4 regions of the Paraburkholderia sp. UCT31 genome follow, and region 2 is predicted to be linked to each of the others. Evidence: predicted binding sites of a transcription regulator. Region 2 holds the regulator's gene; each other region holds the start of a gene.
The links. The regulator LexA, encoded in region 2, represses DNA repair genes until DNA is damaged. The targets are predictions, from matches to a motif close to ACTGTATNNNNATACAGT.
Positions count from the first base shown of each region.

Region 1: the regulator LexA is predicted to act here: its motif matches at 1,552-1,569, upstream of F6X40_RS27140 (Y-family DNA polymerase).
Region 3: the regulator LexA is predicted to act here: its motif matches at 3,008-3,025, upstream of dinB (DNA polymerase IV).
Region 4: the regulator LexA is predicted to act here: its motif matches at 1,887-1,904, upstream of F6X40_RS11410 (PA0069 family radical SAM protein).

Region 1 is NZ_VZQP01000037.1:18,106-22,911, forward strand. It holds gene F6X40_RS27125 (hypothetical protein) at 1-15, opposite strand, end outside; gene imuA (translesion DNA synthesis-associated protein ImuA) at 73-783, shown strand; gene F6X40_RS27135 (PleD family two-component system response regulator) at 1,005-1,442, shown strand; gene F6X40_RS27140 (Y-family DNA polymerase) at 1,708-3,174, shown strand; gene F6X40_RS27145 (error-prone DNA polymerase) at 3,274-4,806, shown strand, end outside.
Region 2 is NZ_VZQP01000083.1:9,900-14,705, forward strand. It holds gene cysW (sulfate ABC transporter permease subunit CysW) at 1-239, opposite strand, end outside; gene cysT (sulfate ABC transporter permease subunit CysT) at 236-1,132, opposite strand; gene F6X40_RS38065 (sulfate ABC transporter substrate-binding protein) at 1,298-2,344, opposite strand; gene lexA (transcriptional repressor LexA) at 2,655-3,305, shown strand; gene F6X40_RS38075 (hypothetical protein) at 3,432-3,776, shown strand; gene F6X40_RS38080 (DUF2939 domain-containing protein) at 3,896-4,513, shown strand; gene F6X40_RS38085 (universal stress protein) at 4,632-4,806, opposite strand, start outside.
Region 3 is NZ_VZQP01000040.1:69,504-74,309, reverse strand. It holds gene F6X40_RS28650 (hypothetical protein) at 1-569, opposite strand, end outside; gene F6X40_RS28645 (hypothetical protein) at 1,242-2,054, opposite strand; gene dinB (DNA polymerase IV) at 3,143-4,288, shown strand; partial or broken gene F6X40_RS28635 (Y-family DNA polymerase) at 4,471-4,806, shown strand, end outside.
Region 4 is NZ_VZQP01000011.1:1,609-6,414, reverse strand. It holds gene F6X40_RS11415 (NINE protein) at 166-633, shown strand; gene F6X40_RS11410 (PA0069 family radical SAM protein) at 671-1,822, opposite strand; gene F6X40_RS11405 (Lrp/AsnC ligand binding domain-containing protein) at 1,974-2,462, opposite strand; gene F6X40_RS11400 (D-amino acid dehydrogenase) at 2,642-3,928, shown strand; gene F6X40_RS11395 (acyl-CoA dehydrogenase) at 4,068-4,806, opposite strand, start outside.

The DNA of each region.
Region 1 (4,806 bases), on a different contig from region 2:
GTCGTTCTCGACCAAGACCGCGCCTCGAAAAGGGATTAGAATACTGTTTATACATACAGCTTTTTCCTTCCAATGCTAGCTGCTGTCGCCAATCCCGAATCGATACACCCGTCGCTTTGGCGGGCGTCGCAGCTCGCGCGCGGCGACGGCCGGTGCGTCGAAACGGGGTATCCAGCGCTCTCGGGCGAACTCCCGGGTGGTGGGTGGCCGGTGGGCGCTCTTGTTGACCTGCTGGTACAGCAGCAAGGCATCGGCGAGTTGCGGCTGCTTGAACCAGTCCTCCGCGCGTCCGGCAAAGGCCCGGTTGCCCTGGTTCAGCCGCCGCACCTGCCCAATTCACTGGCACTGGCGAACTGGGGCATTCCTCTCGAGCGTTGCCTCGTCATGCGGCCTGAGCGGACCGCCGACGCGCTGTGGGCTGCCGAGCAAATCCTGCGCGCTGGCACGTGCAGCACGCTGGTTTTCTGGCAAAACCACATGCGGGCCGAGTCGCTGCGGCGGTTGCATCTGGCGGCCCAGTCCTCGGAAACGCTTTTTTTCATGATTCGACCGCTTCCAGCCGCTCAGGACGCGTCTCCGTCGCCCTTGCGGTTAGCTCTGCGCCCTGTAGCGGACGGCCTGTCCATTGACTTTGTGAAACGACGCGGGCCGCTGCGGCACGAGCCGCTTGTTCTGTCCGTCCTCCCCTCGCCTTCTTTGCTGGACAAGAATGCGCCTATGGATTGGCGTGCTCCCGGGACATCTACGCCTGTTGCCCCGCTGGAGTTTGCCACCCACGAATAGAGCGAAACGCGCCGGCCGCCAATAAAAAGCTGCGCTTAACGCCGCTTCTGCTTCGAATCACAAGCCCCGACGGCATCACCACGGGACAGCGGAGTCTTTCTGAGTTCCCTGGCAATTGGCTTGCGGCGACGGACGCATGGTGACGCCGTAACCGGCGGCCGTCGGACGTTCGGGGCATGGCTGTTGCGACACCGCCAAGGCCGCTCACCAGTGTTCCTGTCATGCATACCGTTCTTCTCGTCGATGACGACTCCGAAAGTCTCTGGTCTCTGCAGTTGTCTCTTGAAGGAAGGGGCCACCACGTCGTGCTGGCAAGAAACGGTGCGGACGCGTTGAACAAACTTCTACGTGGGATTCCCCGGTTGATTATCACCGACTGGCAAATGCCCGAAATGGACGGTGCAGAGCTATGCAGGCACGTCAGATGTAACCCCGCGCTGGCGCACCTGCCGATTATTCTGTTGTCCGCCATGCCCGAACCCGGGCACGGGCCCCCTTGCTGGTCTGCGTTTTTTCGAAAGCCGGCTGACCTGAGCGCCCTCATGCGTACAGTTGACGCCCTCGCTGCTGAGCGCCTGGCTGGAACGGTCGCCCCGCTCGCGCTTGAGAGCCCAATGGCCTCAAGGTGGCAAGCCGTTAATCCCCGATGCTGGCCCTAGCGAAGCGTGCTGGGTCACCCTCCAGAGTTTGCCTAGTGCGGCCTCGCCGCGCGGGCAAAGGCGGTCGATGCAGTCGCAGGGCGCAGTCGTTTGTCTTTGGGCTTATGATACTGTTTATCCATACAGTTTTTGACTTTCATGCATTCTGAATCAGCGCATCTTCCTTCCCGGCAGTCGTTCCGCATGAAGACCCGGGACGTCTGCGGCGGAGCCTCGCGCGCGTGTCGGCCAGTTTTTTTGGCTGCGAATTTCTGAACGGTCTGCCATGCGCCTATGGATTGGCGTGCACCTGCCGCGCCTGCCTCTTGAGGTATTCCGGCCGAGCTGGTCACGCACGACTGAAGCTGGTGCGGCCGTGCTCGAGCGCGACCGCGTCATTCTCTGCGACACCTCCGCGCGCGACACGGGCTTACGCCCCGGCATGAAGCGTGGTGGCGTGCTGACGCTCGCCCCTGACACGCTGCTGTTCGAGCGCTCGGAGGCGAGAGAAGAAGAAGCAGCCAGGGACGTCGCCCTAGCACTGATGCAGTTCACGCCTCTCGTTGTCATCAGCGATGAAACGACAATCCTGATGGACGTGTCCGCCAGCCTGCGTCTCTTTGGCGGCGCGCTGAGGGTGTGTCAGCTCGTGAAGACGGTGCTGCTTCGTTTCGGTTTTACGTTTTCTTTCAGCACGGCACCCACCGGTCAAGGCGCGTGGCTGCTCGCGCGCATAGGCGGCGGCCGCGTGATATCTCAGAGGAGTCTGGAGCGGGCACTGGACCGACTCCCGGTGACGCTGCTACCGGCGGCGCGCAAGTACGCTGACTGGTTCGAGGGCATTGGCTGCAACAGCATCGGAGAATTGCGGAAACTGCCGCGAGCGGGTCTCAAGCGCCGCTGCGGCGACGGCCTACTCGACGCGCTGGACGCCGCCTTGGGGGAAGCGCCCGAATTGTTCGAATGGCTGCAAACGCCCCCGGTCTTCGATGCCCGGCTGGAGCTGCCCGACCGCGTGGAACACGCGGAAGCCGTGCTGTTCGCCGGCCAGCGGCTTATCTCACAGTTGTCCGGGTGGCTGGTGGCGCGCCAGTTGGTCATGACGCGTTTCATCCTGTATCTGGAGCACGAACGCGGACGCGAAGCCGCGCCGCCGACTGCCGTGGACGTTGCGTTGGCGGAGCCGACGTGGGAAGACCGCCATCTGGTGCGCCTCCTGAAGGAGCGACTGGGCCGTATCACGCTGGTAGCGCCTGTCATCGCCATCCGACTCGAGGCCAAAGACGTGCAGGCTGCCGCGCCGCCGAGCGAAGAACTCTTTCCTCAGCCCGGAGGGTCGAAGGAAGACCACAACCGCCTTCTCGAACTGCTGGTTGCGAGACTGGGCGCGGACAAGGTGCTCCGGCCTGCGCCTGTGGCGGACCATCGGCCGGAGACTGCGAACCGATGGGTGCCGCTCGCCGACGCCGAGAAGCTTATCCCGCCGCCCGGCGACCTTCCTCGCCCCGCGTGGCTGCTGGAGAACCCGGTCCAACTTCTGACGCGCCAGCACCGACCGTTTTACGGGTCGCCGCTGCGGACGGTCTCGCCTCCCGAGCGCATTGAAGCCGGCTGGCACGACGGGGAGATGGTGACGCGCGATTACTTTGTCGCGCAGGGGGAGGACTTCGCGTACTACTGGATTTTCCGGGAACGAGTTTCAAGCCGGGATGAGGATGACCCCCGCTGGTTCCTGCATGGACTGTTTGGCTAGCCGTAGGCCGCGAAGTGATGCAATCACCACATCTAACAGGACGTCCATAGTGGCTATTTTGCTCCATCTCCCCGTCGGCGAACAACGTTCAAAATCTCGATGATGCCGCGCGACACGCAAGCCGACCCGGTGTACGGCTCGGTTCTTCCGCCCTACGCCGAACTCCACTGCGCAACGAATTTCTCGTTCCTGCATGGGGCTTCTCACGCTGAGGAGCTGGTAGAGCGCGCCGTACAACTTGGGTACAGCGCACTCGCCATCACGGACGAGTGCTCGCTCGCTGGCGTGGTGCGCGCACATGCGCCGGCGAAGGCGGCGGCCCTGCCTCTAATCATCGGTTCCTTCTTCCGGCTAGCGGACGATGATGGTCGGCCCGGGCCTGCCTTCGTTGCGCTCGCGCAAAACCGCGAGGGTTACGGCAATCTGTCCGAACTCATCACGCTTGCCCGCACCAGAACGGCCAAGGGTGCCTACCTGCTCAAGGCGGCCGACCTCGAGGCGCCGGCGCCGCCCTATGAGCACCTCAAAGGGCTGCCCGACTGCCTCATCATCCTTGTGCCGGATTTTCCCGCGCGCGAAGAACAGCTCACGAAAGACGCGGCATGGGTTGCGCGGAGCTTCCCGGGGCGAAGCTGGGTCGAGCTCACGCTTCTGCAACGCGCGATGGACGACCTGCACCGAGGCGCGGTCGAGCGCTCGGCGGCGCGCGCGGGACTTGCGGTGGTCGCGACCGGTCAGGTTTGCATGCATGTGCGCTCGCGCAAGCCGCTGCAGGACACCCTGACCTCAATTCGAGTTGGCCGGCCGATTGAGAAGTGCGGGTACGACCTCGCGCCAAACGCGGAGGGACATCTGCGCTCCCGCTTGCGCCTCGCGAACATCTATCCGCGCCGCGCGCTCGAGGAGACCGTGAGAATCGCCGAGCAATGCACCTTCTCGCTCGACGAGTTGCGCTACGAGTACCCGGATGAACTCGTGCCCGTCGGCTACACCGCCGCTGCCTATCTCCGGGAAGAGACCTATGCCGGCGCGCGCCGCCGGTTCGCACAAGGCATCCCTCACTCGGTCCAGGTGCAACTGGAGCACGAGCTGCAGCTTATTGGCGAATTGAAGTATGAGCCGTACTTTCTGACGGTCTACGACATCGTCCGTTTCGCGCGAAGCCAGAACATTCTCTGTCAGGGACGCGGGTCGGCGGCGAATTCCGCTGTTTGTTTCTGCCTCGGAGTCACTGAGGTGGACCCCGCGCGCGGCAACATGCTGTTCGAGCGCTTCATTTCGAAGGAACGCGGCGAGCCCCCGGATATTGATATCGACTTTGAGCATCAGCGTCGCGAAGAGGTCATCCAGTACATCTATGGCAAGTACGGCCGGCACCGCGCCGCCCTCGCTGCGGCGGTGGCCACCTATCGACCGAAGAGCGCTTTACGCGAGGCCGGCAAGGCACTGAACGTCGACCTCGATATCGTCGACCGGGTCGCCAAAGCCCATCACTGGTTTGATTCCAGCAGTGACTTGCTCGAGCGCTTCAAGGAGTCCGGTCTGGACCCGGAGGCTCCGCTCATCAAGCAATGGGCCGCACTCGCCGCGCAGCTTCTGGGCTTTCCGCGCCACCTGTCCCAGCACTCGGGC
Region 2 (4,806 bases):
GCCGCGGTGAGCAGCGTCAGTTTGATCGCCGACAGCGCATCCGGATCGGCGAGCGCTTCGAAGTAAAAACGCAGCCCCTTGTTCAGCGCCTGGTAAAACACCGCGGCGAGCGGCACGGCCAGAAACAGCGCGAGAAACAGCAGTGCGAGGCCGATCAGCAGCCAGCGCACGAGCGCCGGCTCGCTGACCGGATCGGGGCGACGCGCCACGCTCGCCGGGTGGGTCGGAACGCGGCTCATTGCACACCTCCACCGATAGCGGCGACGCTCGTGGCCACTGGCGCCGATCCCGTCTTGCCGCGGCTCGTGCGCCGCTGCAGATACCACTGCAGCGTGTTGATCGACAGCAGCATCAGGAACGACACGACCAGCATCACGACCGCGAGCGCCGTCGCGCCCGCATAGTCGTATTGCTCGAGCTTCGTGATGATCAGGAGCGACGTGATCTCCGACTTCATCGGCACATTGCCGGCGATGAAGATCACCGAGCCGTATTCGCCGAGCGCGCGCGCAAAGGCGAGCGCGAAGCCGGTCAGCACCGCCGGGAACACGGCCGGCAGCACGACGCGGCGAAACGTGAGCCAGCGCGACGCGCCGAGACACGCGGCCGCCTCCTCCTGCTCGCGCTCGAACTCCTCGAGCACCGGTTGCACGGTGCGCACGACGAACGGCAGGCCGATGAACGTCAGCGCGACCAGCACGCCCGCCGGCGTGAACGCGATCTTGATGCCGAGCGGCGCGAGGAACTGGCCGATCCAGCCGTTGCCCGCATACACGGCCGCGAGCGAAATGCCCGCCACCGAGGTGGGCAACGCGAACGGCAGATCGACGACCGCATCGACGATACGCTTGAACGGAAACGTGTAGCGCACCAGCACCCACGCGACGAGAAAGCCGAACACCGCGTTGATCAGCGCGCCGCCTAGCGCCGAGAAAAACGTCAGCCGATACGACGCGAGCACACGCGGCGACGTGACCGCGCGCACGAACTGGTCCCAGTCGAGCGTCGCGGTTTTCAGAAAGGTCGCCGCCAATGGAATCAGCACCACGAGGCTCAGATAAGCCACCGTGATGCCGAGTGTCAGGCCAAAACCGGGCAATGCGCTCGGCTTGCGGAAGGTCAACATGGTCATGCTGGATACTCGTTCATGGTTGATGCTCGCGCGGTTGTTCGTTTTGCCGTGCTGCGGTACTGCGGTACTGCGGTACTGCCGCACCGCTGGCCACCGGACCCCGGTTAGCCGAAAGCGCGCCCATTGGGCGCGCCCTTTTGCCCCTGGCGGTGACTCAGGCGGTGGTTACTGCGGCTGATAAATCGAATCGAACACGCCGCCGTCCGCGAAATGGGTCTTCTGCGCGTTGGTCCAACCACCGAACGAATCGTCGATCGTGTACAGCTTCAGCTTCGGAAACTTCGCGGTCAGATCGGCCGGCACCTTGGTGGAACGCGGACGATAGAAATTGCGCGCGGCGATCTCCTGACCTTGCTCGCTATACAGGAAGTTCAGATACGCTTCGGCCACCTTGCGCGTGCCGTGTTTGTCGACGACCTTGTCGACCACCGCGACCGGCGGCTCGGCCAGAATGCTCACCGACGGCACCACGATCTCGAACCTGTCCGGACCAAACTCCTTCAGCGACAGGAACGCCTCGTTTTCCCACGCGATCAGCACGTCGCCGATACCGCGCTGCACGAAGCTCGTGGTCGCGCCGCGCGCGCCCGAATCGAGCACGCCGGCGTTCCTGTACAGCTTGCCGACGAACTCCCTGGCCTTCTGGTCGTTGCCTCCCGGTTGATGCTCGGCGTACGCCCACGCGGCCAGATAATTCCAGCGCGCGCCGCCCGAGGTCTTCGGATTCGGCGTAACGATCGACACGCCCGGCTTCACCAGATCGTCCCAATCCTTGATGTGCTTCGGGTTGCCCTTGCGCACCAGAAACACGATCGTCGACGTGTACGGCGATGCGTTGTCCGGCAGACGCTTTTGCCAGTTCTTGTCGACGAGCCCCTTGTTCGCGAGCGCGTCGATGTCATAGGCGAGCGCAAGCGTCACGACGTCGGCCTGCAGTCCGTCGAGCACCGAGCGAGCCTGCGCGCCCGAGCCGCCGTGCGACTGCCTGAAGGTGACGGCTTCGCCGGTCCTCGCCTTCCATTCCTTGCCGAATGCCTGATTGATGTCCTGATACAGCTCGCGCGTCGGATCGTAGGACACGTTCAACAGCGTGGTGTCGGCGTGCGCGACGCCGCTTGCGCCCAACATGCCGAGCGCACCCGCCGCGCCGACGGCGAGCGCCGCGATCAGTTTTCTGGTTCGAGCCGCAAGCCCCGTATGCCGATGGTTCATTTCAATTTTTCTCCGCGTGATGTCCGCTGATGAGCGTCTGGTGTTGTTCTGCGTCGCAGTCACGTGCACATGAGCGCCAACCGGAGGCCAGTCTATCGAAGCGCTTTCATTATTAAAAATAATGTTTCTTCATTTTTTAATGCTTAAAAGTGGTAACGACAGATGCGTCGGCTGTTGGGACGCCGACAACGCCGTCATGTCGCCGATAAACGACGCCCCAGCGCGACCCTTGCGCCGAACTTAAAGTAAAGCTTGAAATGCGCCGAATACTGTATAAAAATACAGTCACCTGTTCATACATACAGTGGCCATGACAAAACTCACCGCACGACAGCAGCAGGTTTTCGATCTGATCCGCCGCGCGATCGAACGCACCGGCTTTCCGCCCACTCGCGCGGAAATTGCCGCCGAACTCGGGTTCAGCTCGGCCAATTCCGCGGAAGAGCATCTGCGCGCGCTGGCGCGCAAGGGTGTGATCGAACTCGCGGCCGGCGCGTCGCGCGGCATCCGCCTGCTGTCCGGGCAGGAGGACGCGCCGTATCAGTTCACCCTGCCGCATGCGGGCCTGATGCAGTTGTCGTTGCCGCTGATCGGCCGGGTCGCGGCGGGTAGCCCGATCCTCGCGCAGGAACATATCTCGCAGCACTACGCGTGTGACCCGGCGCTGTTCTCGAGCAAGCCCGACTACCTGCTGAAGGTGCGCGGCCTGTCGATGCGCGACGCGGGCATTCTCGACGGCGACCTGCTCGCGGTGCAAAAGCGCACCGAAGCGAAGGACGGCCAGATCATCATTGCGCGGCTTGGCGACGACGTAACGGTCAAACGTCTGAAGCGCCGGCCGAACGGCATCGAACTGATCGCCGAAAACCCCGATTACGACAACATCTTCGTGGAATCCGGCAGCGCCGATTTCGCGCTCGAAGGGATCGCGGTCGGGCTGATCCGCCCCAGCGAGTTCTGATCTTTCGCTGTCGCCGGAACGCTTGCGCCGGTTTGTCCAACCCAAGCCGCATTTACGCCCGCATTTACGCCCGCATTTACGCCCGCATCTACGCCCGCATCTACGCCGAATCGCCTGGAGAGACTCATGGAACGCCTTGCCCGCCTGTTGCCCTTTCGCCAGTTCGGCCGTCTGCGCCATCTGCGCAAGCTCACGCCCTGCGCGCTAATCGAGGCGCCCGCTGCGCGCACGCCGTCGCTGTTCGACGCGGCTGCCGAAGCTTCCGGTCTGCCGTCGTCGTTGCCGGCATTCGCGCGCGTGTCGCTGAATTCGGCGCTGAACATCGCCGAGCCCGCGCGTCGCGCGCCGGTGCGGGTCTATCATGGACCGTCGCGACTGATCATGGTCGGCACGGTCGACGCCGTATGCCGTATGATCGATCGTTGCATAGCCGACGAAGCCAACGTGCACGGCGCGGTGTTCGAAGCCTGAGCGAATCCTGAGTACGCATGCAACAAGCACTTCGGATGTTCAGAGATTCGCGTGGGATGGGGTCGTTTCGACCTCGCCGTGGTCGACGTTAGATCATCACTGACGTGGAGTCCCATTCGATGACAATTCGGAAACGCACACAGGGCAGCGCCACCCGGCCGCTGCTGATCACGCTGATCGTGGTGATCGTGATTGCCGCGCTGGGCTTTATTTATGCGTCACCGTATCTGGCGGTGAACAATCTCAAACGCGCCGCCGATGCGCGCGACGTGCAAACCGTCAATCAGTATGTGGACTTTCCCGCGCTACGCGATAGCCTGAAGCAACAGGTGGGCGCCATGCTGACACGCCGGCTCGAGGCGGATGCCGGCAACAAGATGGCCACGATCGGCGCGGTGATCGGCGTGACGCTGATCGGCCCGCTCGTCGATGCCTATGCGACACCCGACGGCGTCGCGGCGCTGCTGAACGGCATGCCGCCGCGCGGCACGCCGGGCGAGCAACCGTCCGCGCCGCCAGCCGCGGGCGGCGAAGCGCCGGCCGCACCAGCCGCGGGCGACACCACCACGCAGGCAAGCGCCCCGCCGCCCGGGCGTCAAAGCACGGCCGGCTATCGCAGTCTCAACGAGTTTGTCATCACGTACCGGCGTGGCGAAGGTAACGCGAACTATTCGGCAATCTTTCGTCGCGAAGGTCTGGTCACGTGGAAGCTCGCGGCGATCAATCTGAACGAGTGAGATTGAAGCCTGGCCGGATGGGATGCGTGGCTGGCCATCGGGGCCGGCCACGCGACAGGGTCTATTCGCATCTGGGCTAGATGACGGGGCGCGCGGCTTCGCGTCCCTCACTAGCCCATTACGCCGCAGCCGCCTGCTGCTGCTCCTGCGCGGACGAGCACGCCACCAGAATGCTGCACGACACGCGGTCGAGCAGCGGCGTGTTGCCCGCCCCCATCCACCACCGCGACAAACCGGTCCGGCAGCGATGGCCCACCACCACGAGGTCGACCTGCAACTCGTTGGCAAGATTG
Region 3 (4,806 bases), on a different contig from region 2:
CCAACGGTAAAGGATGTCGTTAGAAATGCCGGTGCCGCCAGCGTGACCGCATAGCGCTGCTGTAGATTCGTGACGACTGCCGATTGCGCAGCTTGCACGTCGGCCTGGTTTGCCAGCACCTCCTGGAACTGTGAGTTGGTCGGGAAGCCCGCAATCAGACCGCTCTCGCTCGTGCCGAGTTGCGAAGCGATGTAGACAAACATCAGTTCGGTCTCTGGCGTCGTATTGAAGGTGCCGCCGGCAAATGCCACCGAATGCAGGCCAATGCCACCAGAGGTCACGGTGAGGATGCAGGGAGGCGTGGCATTGAACGTAATCGCGTAGTGTCCACCGCCGTCGGACAGCGTGGAGCCCGAGCCCTGCACACAACTGAAGCTGACCGTCGCGCTGGCGACCGCACTACCGGTGGCGGCCGTGCCGGATATAGCGACGGTTGGCGTCACGTTTCCGCCACCGCAACTGTCGAGGCCGAAACAGGCGTTTCCGCCGCAAGCGGCGAGCGTTGCGAGGGAAGCCACGCAAATTGCAGCCAGCGCCGGACGAACGAAACACGCGTAGTGAGTGTTCATGGTTGCCTGCCGTTGATAGATCGGGATGGGGCAATCGGTTCCACGGAACGGACCAATGCTACGTACAATTTTAGCGCCCCATGCCTGGAGACCGTTCTACACGTCAATCACATTCGCCGGTGTTATCAACTGCTGAACGGTGGCTCGTCGGCTCGCCGACACGCGAAGGTCGACCCGCAGCGGCCCGTCGACCCAGCGCGACATATAGGGCGGCTTCCAAGGTACAACGGACGTTCGTTGACTCGACTTTTCCTTGTTGAATGGCTCATTCCGAGGGAACAACGGCCACGGCTTCCTGCGTCACCGCGCATTGTGGCTCGACGGTCTTGGTCCGCCGGCAAAACCCTGTTGCGACCGTGCGCAGCGGAGGCATCGCCCGAAGTTGGCCGGCAGCATTGGCCGCGGACGGCCGTCGAACCGGTGGTAACCCGTGAGCTGCCTGCACCGCGTGCGTGGGCGCTTCGATGCGCACGCGGCGGCGTCGAGTCCCGAATTGCGGTCGACACACGTCGGGGTGCCGCAACGCGTGCGGCCGTGAGGTGATTTTTGCGGCGGCTTGCGTCGCGGCGATCCGGCGCCGGCACTGACCACCCTCGCCGAACACGCGTGCCCGAATGACTACGACGACGCCGTGCATGGCAGAGCCTTCGCGACGTCGCGAGCTGCTAGCCATCAAGCAGTGCTCCGCTTGAACACGTGATAAAAATTTCGGTGCGGTGTCGTGAATTTGAAACTTCTCTGCTTTACGTAGGCATCGAGCCAGGACTTGACGAACGCGAGCAGCGTGGCATCGACCACGAAGCCATCGCCATACTCCTTATACGGCGTGTCAAGCGCGTAGACTCCGGCGTTGGGATCGAAGAAATACAACGACCCACCGCGGCTACGATAGAACGCGATCGCATGCTTGCCTTGCGTGCATTCGACCTCGATGATGACCGCCCTGCCTTGGCGGAGGTTTTCCCCAGCTTCCGCAATGGTCTTGTCGTCAAGTCGGTTGACACCGCCGCCGGGCGCCGGTTCCTGTGCGATATGAATGTCGTCTTCCCAGTCTGCTTCTACGAGCCCCAGTTCGCGGGCGACCGTGCTCACCGGTCTGCCGCTGTAAGCGTTTTGCGTCATCGCGGCAGCCAGCATGGTATCTGCGTTGCGCGGACCGCTTTTACCCTTGTCGATCAAACTTGCGAGCGGGGAACCCGCCGGCGGCGAAATGCCTTGGCTCATGCGGCTGACTGGATTCAACGGATTGGCGAACCGCTTCGTCGTCGGGTTCAGCAACGGACCGTCCTTCTTCAGAATGCCGTTGGAGGTGGTCATTTTTTCCTTGACCCAGTTCAGCACGGCGCCCATACAAACACCATGGGCCAGACTTTCCGAATAGTTGCTGCCCATTACGTCTCGATTGATCTTCTGAAAAGAGTCGCTCTGAGCAAACTTGTACTCGCGGCGTGCATATTGGTTTAGCGCACTGAAGTCCATTCCCATTGTGTAACTTCCCTTCGGCTGAATGCGTGGCTGATCAAAAGCGGGGTGAGCGTCTCAAACAGCAGAACAACCGGTGCGCGCGTTTTATTCCTGTGCCGAGCGGATCTTGTCGGCTGCGTGACGTTCGGCGTCCGATGTTCACCAGCAGAGCGAGCGCGAGCGGCGATCAACGCGGCTCGGCGAAGCAAAGACAGTCGAACGCAACGTACGCGAACACCGCTGCTGCGATCAACCGCGAACGGCCGGTCAGCTCAAGCAGCTTCGTCCCGGCTGTAGCGCAGGCTACTGTACGAAAGCCATGCCCGACCGGGCATCATCGCGGCGGCGACCGTAGGCCGATCGGACGTCGAATCGCGCCGCACGACGCCGCGTGTTCGCCCAGACGTGCCTGCAGTCAGCACGTGGCCGGCATGTCTCGATCGATGACGACGCCGTCGCCTCGGCGGCTCGCGAAAAACTCACGCGAATGCAGACATCCCCTCTTGACCACAAGGCAAACCAGCAAGCGGCGGGAGCCGGCGCGACGTCCGATAACGGCCTGGGAGCGGTCGTTGAACTGTTTCTCATAGGCCGAAGTTGATCGGCTGAAGATGGCCGATCTTTGCCGGCGACGCGATGCTCGCTATCATTCTTTCGGTTCCTCAGCGCAGTTCGAGTTGGGGCTTGGGCGCGGGGCCCCGAGAGAAAAGCAATCGGGCCCTGCACATGAAACCCGTCGACGACGGACAGTCTTGCCATCCGCCTCAAGCGCCGAAACGTAGGGTGCGTCGATACGCGACTGCATGTGACGATCCGCTTCAACGTTTCATCGATGGAAGTAGCACACCTCCTTTGCAACCGGGTCGGACTTTGTCTCCTCCGTCGCCCACCCGAATAGACATGAGGAAGCAGCCCAGCCCTCGCCGGAACTCCCCATTTATATTACAAAAATGGTGCCGCCACCTGACAAAAATACTGTATGGATGTACAGTTTAGGCATTTGATGGGGAGAACGCGATTTCTCAATGTTTCGATGTTCATCATCCGGGGCTCTGCGGAGCGCCGCGTTGGCCCAGCTAGACACTGAACGCTATTTTGAGTATCAAGGCATGCCAGATCATAGGCGCATAGCCCACATTGACATGGATGCATTCTTTGCGTCTTGTGAACTTTCGCAGTATCCAGAACTGCGAGGCCAAGCCATGGTGGTCGCGGGCCGTCGTTCGGATGCGCCCCGAACGAACGCGGACGGCACGCGTGAATTCTCGCGGTTACGCGACTATACGGGCAGAGGTGTATTGACGACTGCAACCTACGAAGCACGAGCGCTCGGAGTTCACTCTGGGATGCCGGCGATGAAGGCGGCCCGACTGGCGCCAAATGCCATTCTCCTTCCGGTGAACTTTGACCTGTACCGAACATACTCACGACTGTTCAAGGAAGCAGTTCGATCCGTAAGTCCTACAATCGAGGACGTGGGAATAGATGAGGTCTATGCCGATCTATCGTTCTTGAATGACGAATCGGAGCAAATTGCGCGGAACCTGAAATCCGCGGTCGTCGAGGCGACCAATCTGACCTGTTCGGTTGGAATTGCGCCAAACAAGCTCTTGGCAAAATTGTGTTCCGACATGGAAAAGCCAGACGGAATCACAATTTTGCGGCTTGAAGATTTGCAAGCAAGGATCTGGCCGATGGCTGCCGGAAAAATCAACGGTATTGGGCCGAAGGCCAACGCCAAGCTGACGTCTCTCGGGATAACGACGATCGGTGAAATTGCCGCATGCGGCGAGCAATGGCTGATCGAACAGTTCGGACGGAGCTATGGGTCATGGCTTCGCCAAGTTTCCCATGGGCTCGACGACAGGCCAGTGGTGACTCATAGCGAGCCTGTCTCGATGAGCCGAGAGACTACATTCGAGCAAGACCTGCACGCCGTACGGCACAAGCAGGAACTCGGTACCGCATTTACCCGTTTATGCGAGCAGGTGGCGCTAGATTTGCAGCGTAAAGGCTATCTCGCGCGAAGGATCGGGATCAAACTTCGCTTCAACGACTTTCAGACAGTAACGCGTGACGTCACTCTCCCAGAACCTGTTGCGGACGCTAAGGCACTGCGTCACGCGGCCACCCAATGCCTGAAACGGGTCGAACTTGTTAAATCCATCAGGCTACTGGGGGTCAAGGCGGGCGGCCTCCAACGTGCGGGAACGACGGCGAGCGAGGCGTCGTCGCAGTTCGAGTTGGACTTTTAATGCGCGTACCACCTTACCGAGCAAATGTATCCTAACTTACCAAAAACGACCAAAACAGGTAGGTTGGGCGACACTGAGCTTCTCAAATGTCTTTTTTTAAGAAAAACGTGACTGATTGTTTTATACAAATCAGATAGTTACAACCAGAGCGTCCAGAGTTACCCCGCCCACGTTCGCCATACGAGATCTATATCGACCTGACCGACCTGCCGGGCGAACCGGCCGACATCGGCCGGCGCATCAAGGACGCCGTTCATCAGGCCACCGGTCTCACGTGTTCGATCTGCGTCGCGCCGAACAAGCTGCTCGCGAAGATCGGCTCCGAACTCGACAAGCCTGACGGCCTGACGATCCTGACGCCGGCCGATATACCGCTGCGCGTGTGGCCGCTGCAGGTACGCAAGGTCAACGGCATCGGCCCGAAGGCCGCGCAGAAGCTGACCACACTCGGCCTCGCGACGGTCGGCGATCTGGCCGCCGCCGACGCCGGGTTGTTGCAGGACAACTTCGGGCGCAGC
Region 4 (4,806 bases), on a different contig from region 2:
GCACTCACCTTGAGCCAGGTCCGGCGCATCTCGCCACCCCGCTTTCAGCCTGGGCGATCGTCCTCCACGTGACCACCCGCGCGCCGCAGGCGTAGAATGCGCGTCGGCCCGCGCCCCCGCGGCGCGCCGCTCCTTTCGACCGCCCGTCACTCTGCCCACGCGTTCATGCCCACCGCTGCCTCGACTTCCCCGCGCTTCAGATCCAAGACGCTCACCGCCGCGTTGGCGTTCCTGTTCGGCAGCCTCGGCGCCCACCGCTTCTATCTGTACGGCACCCGAGACATCTACGGCTGGGCGCATCTACTCGGCACGCTGGTCGGCATTCCCGGCGTGATGCTGCTGGTCGCGACCGAGCGCGCGTCGATCCTGGGCTGGGCGCTCGCGCCGATCGGCGCGGTTTCGCTGTTTGCCGCGTTTCTGGCGGCGCTCGTCTACGGGCTGCGTCCTGATCAGAAATGGGATGCGCAATTCAACACCCACACGCAACGCAAAAGCCGCTCCGGCTGGACGGTCATTTTCGTCGTGATCTTTTCGCTGCTGATCGGTGCGTTTCTGCTGATGACCGGTCTCGCGCTCGCGTTCCAGACCTACTTCGAAAGTCAGGTTGAAGCGGCCAAAGCGATTTCGCAGTAATGCCCCCCGTCGCGGGACCCGCAGACGTTCCTGCGCGCTAGAAAAGCCTCAGTTGCGGATTGTCGCGCGCCGGTGCGCTCACCTGCTCGGCGCGCGGCGGCTCGATCCGGCGGAAATGCGACATGTCGAGAATGCCGCGGTCGCGCCCGTTCAACCCTAACCGGCGCACGGCCTTGTGAAAGCGCTGCCTGAGCAGATCCGCCCATAAGCCCTCTCCCTTCATGCGGGTCGAGAACGAAGAATCGTAATCCTTGCCGCCTCGCATGTCGCGCACACGGCTCATCACGCGCTCGGCCCGATCCGGGAAATGTGCGCCCAGCCAATCCTTGAACAGCGGCGCGACCTCCCACGGCAGCCGCAGCACGATATAGCTCGCATTGCTGGCGCCCGCTTCGGCGCATGCTTCGAGCACGCGCTCCATATCCGGTTCGGTGACGAACGGGATCACCGGCGCGATGCTGACGCCGACCGGAATGCCCGCCTCGCTGAGCGTACGGATCGTGCGCAGCCGGCGCGACGGCGTGGCCGCGCGCGGTTCGAGCGTGCGCGCGATGTCGGCGTCCAGCGTCGTGATGGTGATCGCCGCCATGAATTGCCCGCGCCCGGCCATCGGCGCAAGCAGGTCGATGTCGCGCTCGATCAGCGATGATTTGGTGATCGCCGCGAACGGGTGGTTGCGCTCGCTGAGCACCTCGATCACACGACGCGTAAGACGCAAGTCACGTTCGGCCGGCTGCCATGCATCGGTGACGACGCCGAGCGCGATCGGCTCGGGTACATAGGATTTCTTCGACAGTTCCCGCTCGAGCAGTTCGGGCGCGTTGATCTTCGCGTAGATGCGGCTTTCGAAATCGAGCCCGGGCGACAAGCCCAGGTAGCTGTGCGTGGGCCGCGCGAAGCAATAGATGCAGCCGTGTTCGCAGCCCCGGTAAGGATTCAGCGACACATTGAACGGAATGTCCGGCGACGCATTGCGTGTGAGGATGGTTTTTGCGCGCTCCTCGAACACCTGCGTGCGCAGGACCTTCGGCTCCCCGTCTTCGTCGGCCGTCTGCCAGCCGTCGTGGACGGCTTCGCGCTGGTCGACTTCGTAGCGGCCTTGCAGGTTCGTGACCGCGCCGCGCCCCTTGCGAGGCGCCGGCGGCGCGATCGGAAATTCGGGAATGTCAGGGGTGTCGGGGTCATCCACGGCGGGCCACGCAAAGCAAACGCAAACGCAAACAGGAAGCGCCAAAGGAAAGCGGCGCAACACACCTGTATAAATATACAGTGTTTACGCCGTTTGTCGAGCACTTCGTTGGTCGCTTGATGCGCGTCCAACCCCTCAGTGAACCGGCAACCTACTCGCCCACCGCGATCGTCAGCGTCTCCTTGATTTCCTCCATCACCACATAGCTCTTCGACTGCACCGCGCCCGGCAGCTGCAGCAGGATGTCGCCGAGCAACTTGCGGTAATCGGCCATTTCGCCGATGCGCGCCTTGATCAGATAGTCGAAATCGCCCGACACGAGGTGGCACTCGAGCACCTCGGGGATCTTCTGCACCTCGCGCCGGAACAGATCGAACATGTTGCCACTCTTGTGATCGAGCGTGATCTCGACGAACACGAGCAGCGCCGCGCCCAGCTCGGCCGGGTTCACGCGGGCGTAGTAGCCGGTGATCACGCCGTCGCGCTCCATCCGCTTGACGCGCTCGATGCACGGCGTCACCGACAGACCGACCTGCTCCGCCAGGTCCTTCATCGCCATACGGCCGTCCTGCTGCAGGAGCCGCAGGATCTTGTGATCGAGCTTGTCGAGAGCCCGCACGGGCTGGCGCTGGGTACGCATGGTGTTTTTTCTAAAAATGATGAAAATACGATAACAAAACCTGTCTCACAGTTAATAGTATAGCGGTTAACACTGGGCAAACGGCATTTCACCTCACATTGCAGCTCGCCGGATCGAATCAGATCGAACCTCCGACGAGCGCCTTGCCCTCACTCAATTTTTGGATATCTGGAGCAGCTATGCGAGTCGTCGTTTTGGGCAGTGGCGTCGTCGGCGTGACGAGTGCGTATTACCTCGCGCGCGCCGGTCACGAAGTGACCGTTATCGATCGCGAGGCCGGCCCGGCGCTCGAAACCAGTTTCGCCAACGCGGGCCAGATCTCGCCGGGCTACGCTTCGCCGTGGGCCGCCCCGGGCGTGCCGCTGAAGGCCGTCAAGTGGATGTTCCAGAAGCACGCGCCGCTAGCGATTCGCGTCGACGGCACCGCGTTCCAACTGCAATGGATGTGGCAGATGCTGCAGAACTGCACGGCGCCGCGCTATGCGGTGAACAAGGGCCGTATGGTGCGGCTGGCCGAATACAGCCGCGACTGCCTGCAGACGTTGCGCGCCGACACCGGCATCGAGTACGAAGGCCGCACCGGCGGCACGCTGCAGGTATTTCGCACGCAACAGCAGTTCGACGGCGCCGCGAAAGACATCGCCGTGCTGCAGGAAGCCAACGTGCCATACGAGCTGCTGACGGCCGACGAACTCGCCAAGGCCGAACCAGCACTCGCCGCGGTGTCGCACAAGCTCACCGGCGGCCTGCGCCTGCCCGGCGACGAAACCGGCGACTGCCAGATGTTCACGACGCGCCTCGCGGCGCTCGCCGAGGAACTGGGCGTCAAGTTCCGCTACAACACGTCGATCGACGCGCTCGCGATGGCGGGCGGCCGCATCGCCGGCGTGCAGTGCGGCAGCGAACTCGTGCGCGCGGATTCGTTCGTGGTCGCGCTCGGCTCGTATTCGACGCGCTTCCTCGATGGCATAGTGAAGATTCCGGTCTATCCGCTGAAAGGCTATTCGATCACCGCGCCGATCGTCGACGCGGCTGCGGCGCCGGTGTCTACCGTGCTCGATGAGACCTACAAGATCGCGATCACGCGCTTCGATGACCGGATTCGCGTCGGCGGGATGGCCGAGATCGTCGGCTTCGACAAATCGCTGCGCCAGGCGCGCCGCGAGACGCTCGAGCTTTCTGTGAATGACCTGTTCCCGGGCGGCGGCGACACCTCGAAGGCGACGTTCTGGAGCGGTCTGCGGCCGATGACGCCGGACGGCACGCCGATCGTCGGCCGCACGCCGGTGCCGAACCTGTTCCTGAACACCGGCCACGGCACGCTTGGCTGGACGATGTCGTGCGGCTCGGGCCAACTGCTCGCCGACTTGATATCGGGCAAGCAGCCCGCGATTCGCGCGGACGATCTGTCGGTGCATCGCTATCTCGGCGAGACCGCGGGCGAGCATCGGCCGGCGTATGCGTGAGTTTGAGTGCGTGCGCTGACGCGGCCCGGGCCGCGGCGCAGGCCGCAACAAACAGCAGCCGGACAAACAAACGGCGCCTCGCGGGGCGCCGTTTGCATTTCAATGTGCTGCCGCGATCGCGGCCGGCATCGAGGCATGCTCAGAACTGGTCTTCCGACAAAGCCAGCACGCCCTCGCCCCCCTTCGCGCTGACGATCGCCACTTCGAGCGCCGCCGCCTGCGGCAGCACGTGCTCGGCGTAGAACCGCGCGGTCGCGATCTTCGCGTCATGAAACGCTGGGTCCTCGTCGCGCTTCGCCGCCGCGGCAAGCTGCGCACGCGCCATCTGCCAGCCGCCCAGCACGATGCCCGCGAGCTTCAGATAGGGCACGCTGCCCGCGAACACCGCATTCGGATCGCCCTTCGCATTGGTGACGACGAAATCGACGACCGCGCCAAGCGCGCGCTGGCCCTGCGCGAGCTGTGTGCGCATCGACACGAACGCCGCGCCCTGCTGCGCGCCAAGCGCTTCAACCGTTTCGGCGACGCCAGCGAGCAGTTCCTTCGCGACCTTGCCGCCGTCGCGCAGCGTCTTGCGACCGATCAGGTCGTTGGCCTGGATCGCGGTCGTGCCTTCGTAAATCGGTAGAATGCGCGCGTCGCGGTAGTACTGGGCAGCGCCGGTTTCCTCGATGAAGCCCATGCCGCCATGCACCTGCACGCCGAGGCTCGTCACGTCGATCGACAGCTCCGTGCTCCAGCCCTTCACGATCGGCACGAGGTATTCGTAGATCGCCTGATGCTTCGCGCGCGTCGCATCGTCCGGATGACGATGCGCGATATCGCAGTGCGAGGCCGCGAGGTAGGCGAGCGCGCGCGACGCCTCGGTGAGGCTGCGC